Regions from separate parts of the Streptomyces sp. WMMB303 genome, predicted to be linked through region 1. Evidence: predicted binding sites of a transcription regulator. Region 1 holds the regulator's gene; the other holds the start of a gene.
What was found. The regulator HrcA, encoded in region 1, represses chaperone genes, less so after heat shock. The targets are predictions, from matches to a motif close to TTNGCACTCNGNNNNNCNGAGTGCNAA.

Region 1 (2,198 bases):
CCGGCCTGCGGTGCACCGGACTCCTCGACCAGGTCGCCGCAGAAGACGACGTCGGGGGAGCCCGGCACCAGAACGGCCAGGTCGTGCTCGGTGTGCGCGGGACCCACGTTCACCAGTACGACCTCGCGTCCGCCCAGGTCGAGGGTGAGTTGCCCGCTGACCGGATGGTGCGGGCGCACCAGCACGTCGGCCGCCTCGCCCGCCTCGTCCTCCAGCAGGCCGTGCGCCACGGCGTCGTCCCGCAGTGCGTCGGTGCCGCGGGCCAGCAGTTCGCGGACGCCGACGGCCGCGTACACCTGGGCGCCGGAGAAGACGGCGGTGCCGAAGATGTGGTCGAAGTGCGGGTGGGTGAGGACGATCCGGGTCACCCGGCGCCCCAGCAGCGCGGCCACGTCCGCACGGATTCCGGCGCCCTCCCGCAGGCTGGACCCGGTGTCGACGAGCAGCGCGCCGCTGTCCCCGGTGACGGCGCCGACCGTCGCGTCCCACTGCGGCAGCCTGCGCCGCAGCACCCCGGGGGCGATCCGCTCCCAGCGGCTGTCGGCGGCCGACGGGTCCTGCCTGGCGTCTTCTGCGAACGGCTGCATGGGACGACGCTAACCGCAGCGCCCGTACGCTGCGCTCCCGGCCGCTCCGGAAGCCGCGTCCGGAAGCCGCGTCCGGAAGCCGCGTCCGGAAGCCGCGCCCGGGAGCGTGGGCGGGGTACCGTCGGGCCCGCGGGCGGGCGGCCCTTGCCCCGGCTGTGGTGACCGGCCGTACACTGGCCCAGGGGCTTGGCACTCCGGTACGACGAGTGCCAGAGGGCAGCCGCCGGAAACGGGACCTCGGACCAGCGGCCGGACGGGAGGTGTGCGCCGTGCTCAGCGAGCGACGACTTGAAGTGCTCCGCGCCATCGTCCAGGACTACGTCGGTACGGAGGAGCCGGTCGGCTCCAAGGCCCTCACCGAGCGGCACAACCTCAAGGTGTCCCCGGCCACGGTCCGCAACGACATGGCGGCGCTGGAGGACGACGGGTTCATCGCCCAGCCGCACACCAGCGCGGGCCGCATCCCCACCGACAAGGGGTACCGCCTCTTCGTCGACAAGCTCGCCGGGGTCAAGCCGCTCTCCTCGCCCGAGCGCCGGGCGATCCAGAACTTCCTGGAGGGCGCCGTCGACCTCGACGACGTCGTCGGCCGCACGGTGCGGCTGCTGGCGCAGCTCACCCGGCAGGTGGCCGTGGTGCAGTACCCGTCGCTGACCCGCTCGACGGTGCGGCACGTGGAACTGCTCGGGCTGGCTCCCGCGCGGCTGATGCTGGTGCTGATCACCGATACCGGCCGCGTCGAGCAGCGGCTGATCGACTGCCCGGCGCCGATCGGCGAGGCGGTGCTGGCCGACCTGCGAGCCCGGCTCAACAGCCGGGTGGTCGGTGAGCGGTTCACCGAGGTCCCCTCCCTGGTGCAGGACCTCCCGGAGGCGTTCGACGCCGACGACAGGGGCACGATCCAGACCGTGCTGGCCACCCTGCTGGAGACCCTGGTCGAGGAGACCGAGGAGCGGCTGATGATCGGCGGAACCGCCAATCTCACCCGCTTCGGGCACGACTTCCCGCTCACCATCCGGCCCGTTCTGGAGGCGTTGGAGGAGCAGGTCGTGCTGCTGAAGTTGCTCGGAGAAGCCAAGGATCCGGGTATGACCGTACGAATCGGGCATGAGAACCAGCACGAGGGGCTGAGTTCCACATCGGTCGTCTCGGTCGGTTACGGTTCGGGCGACGAAGCAGTCGCCAAACTCGGCGTGGTCGGACCGACCCGCATGGACTACCCCGGAACGATGGGAGCTGTACGCGCAGTGGCACGGTACGTCGGACAGATCCTGGCGGAGTCATAAGGTGGCGACGGACTACTACGCGGTCCTCGGCGTGCAGCGTGACGCCTCGCAGGACGAGATCAAGAAGGCGTTCCGCAGGCTCGCGCGCGAGCTGCACCCGGACGTCAACCCGGATCCGAAGACCCAGGAGCGGTTCAAGGAGATCAACACCGCCTACGAGGTGCTCTCGGACCCGCAGAAGAAGCAGGTCTACGACCTGGGCGGGGACCCGGCCTCGGGTGCCGCGGGCGGCGGCGCCGGCGGCTTCGGCGGGGGCTTCGGCAACTTCAGCGACATCATGGACGCCTTCTTCGGCACGGCGGCGCAGCGCGGTCCGCGCTCGCGC
Region 2 (2,198 bases), 980 kb from region 1:
TCTCGTCCTTGGTGATCTGGACCTTGCGCGCCCGGCCCAGCAGGTCGAGGCCCGCGTTCTCCAGCTTGAGGCCGACCTCCTCGGAGATGACCTGACCGCCGGTGAGGATGGCGATGTCGTTGAGCATCGCCTTGCGGCGGTCGCCGAAGCCCGGGGCCTTGACGGCGACGGACTTGAAGGTGCCGCGGATCTTGTTGACGACCAGCGTGGACAGGGCCTCGCCCTCGACGTCCTCCGCGATGATCAGCAGCGGCTTGCCCGACTGCATGACCTTCTCCAGCAGCGGAAGGAGGTCCTTCACGTTGCTGATCTTGGAGTTGACGATGAGGATGTAGGGGTCCTCGAGCTCCGCCTCCATGCGCTCCATGTCGGTGGCGAAGTAGGCGGAGATGTAGCCCTTGTCGAAGCGCATGCCCTCGGTGAGCTCCAGCTCGAGCCCGAAGGTCTGCGACTCCTCGACGGTGATGACGCCTTCCTTGCCGACCTTGTCCATAGCCTCGGCGATCAGCTCACCGATCTGGGTGTCGGCCGCGGAGATGGAGGCGGTGGAGGCGATCTGCTCCTTGGTCTCCACGTCCTTCGCCTGCTCCAGCAGAGCGGCGGAGACAGCCTCGGTGGCCTGCTCGATACCGCGCTTGAGGGCCATCGGGTTGGCACCCGCGGCGACGTTGCGCAGACCCTCGCGGACCAGCGCCTGGGCGAGCACGGTGGCGGTCGTCGTGCCGTCACCGGCGACGTCGTCCGTCTTCTTGGCGACCTCCTTGACCAGCTCGGCGCCGATCTTCTCGTAGGAGTCCTCGAGCTCGATCTCCTTGGCGATGGAGACACCGTCGTTGGTGATCGTGGGGGCGCCCCACTTCTTCTCCAGAACGACGTTGCGGCCCTTGGGGCCGAGCGTGACCTTGACGGCGTCGGCAAGCTGGTTCATGCCACGCTCAAGACCGCGCCGCGCCTCCTCGTCAAAGGCGATGATCTTGGCCATGTGGGTTGGTCCTCCCTGGCTTCCCCCATGCGTCGAGCGCAAGGGGAGGGTTGGATTGCTCCGGACCGCGTGGCGCCCGCGACGGACGGCCTGAGACCCGGCGGTTCCTTCCCCACCCGGCTGCGGCCTCACCGACCCGGTCCTTCTTTGTCACTCTCACTCGCAGAGTGCTAACCCAATGATTAGCACTCGGGCATGGAGAGTGCAAGCGACGGCGAAGCCGTCTCCGGGTGGGGTGGCGGTCGGGTGACCCGGGGGCGCGAGCCCCACGGACGGCGGACGAGGGACAGCGGACAGCAGACAGCGGAGAAGGGGCCGCACCCTCGGGCGCGACCCCTTCTCCGCTGTGTCTGCAGCTCTGCGCAGTCCGGCGACACTCAGCCGGTCACGCGGACCATGTCCGCCTGCGGCCCCTTCTGACCCTGCGAAATCTCGAACTCGACCCGCTGCCCTTCGTCGAGAGTGCGGTAACCGTCCATCTGGATCGCGCTGTAGTGGACGAACACGTCCGCACCACCGTCGACCGCGATGAAGCCGTACCCCTTCTCCGCGTTGAACCACTTGACGGTGCCCTGAGCCATTCCTAACTCCCCTATTACTGGCCCTTGCGCGAGCCCGCACTTCGCGAACCCGGGTCAGACCTCACCCCCATGAGCAAGCGGGGGCGTGCGCCGGAACGCGTCGACCGCCGCTGAATGTATCTGCACGGACGCCCTGTGCAACAGGTCAATCGGACGAGAATTCTGGGCACGGCTGATCGGAAATAAGCCTCAACTGGGCCTGAAGCAGGGCAAGTCGGGCCAGACATTTGGAGTCTTCGCGACAATTACCGTCCGGTTTTCGACCGTAACTTGTCCCGTTGTCATCGCGGCGCCGTCCCGTCCGCGGCCGTGCCCGACGCGGTCCGTGCGGCGGTCGGCGGGTGCCGGGTGGGGGAACTCCCGTCACTCTACCGCCTCCCGAAACACGGAATCGCCCCCTCCGTTTCCCTTCGGAGAGGGCGACCCCGTGCCGTAGGCCCTGCTGGCGAGCGGTGGTGCGGAACTCGGCCGGCCGGCGGCGGACGGACCGATCCGACGGGCGAGCGGGCGACCGACCGGTCAGCCGCCGGCGACCGCCGGAATGATGGAGACCCCGGTGCCGTCCGGGGTGGGGGTCTGCAACCCCTGTTCGAAGCGGACGTCGTCGTCGTTGACGTAGACGTTGACGAAGCGGC

Region 2: the regulator HrcA is predicted to act here: its motif matches at 1,165-1,191, upstream of groL (chaperonin GroEL).

What each region holds. Positions count from the first base shown of each region.
Region 1 covers NZ_JARKIN010000001.1:2,070,016-2,072,213, reverse strand. The annotation lists gene P2424_RS09465 (MBL fold metallo-hydrolase) at 1-587, opposite strand, end outside; gene hrcA (heat-inducible transcriptional repressor HrcA) at 857-1,873, shown strand; gene dnaJ (molecular chaperone DnaJ) at 1,875-2,198, shown strand, end outside.
Region 2 covers NZ_JARKIN010000001.1:3,050,470-3,052,667, forward strand. The annotation lists gene groL (chaperonin GroEL) at 1-982, opposite strand, end outside; gene P2424_RS13595 (cold-shock protein) at 1,360-1,563, opposite strand; gene P2424_RS13600 (MoaD/ThiS family protein) at 2,083-2,198, opposite strand, start outside.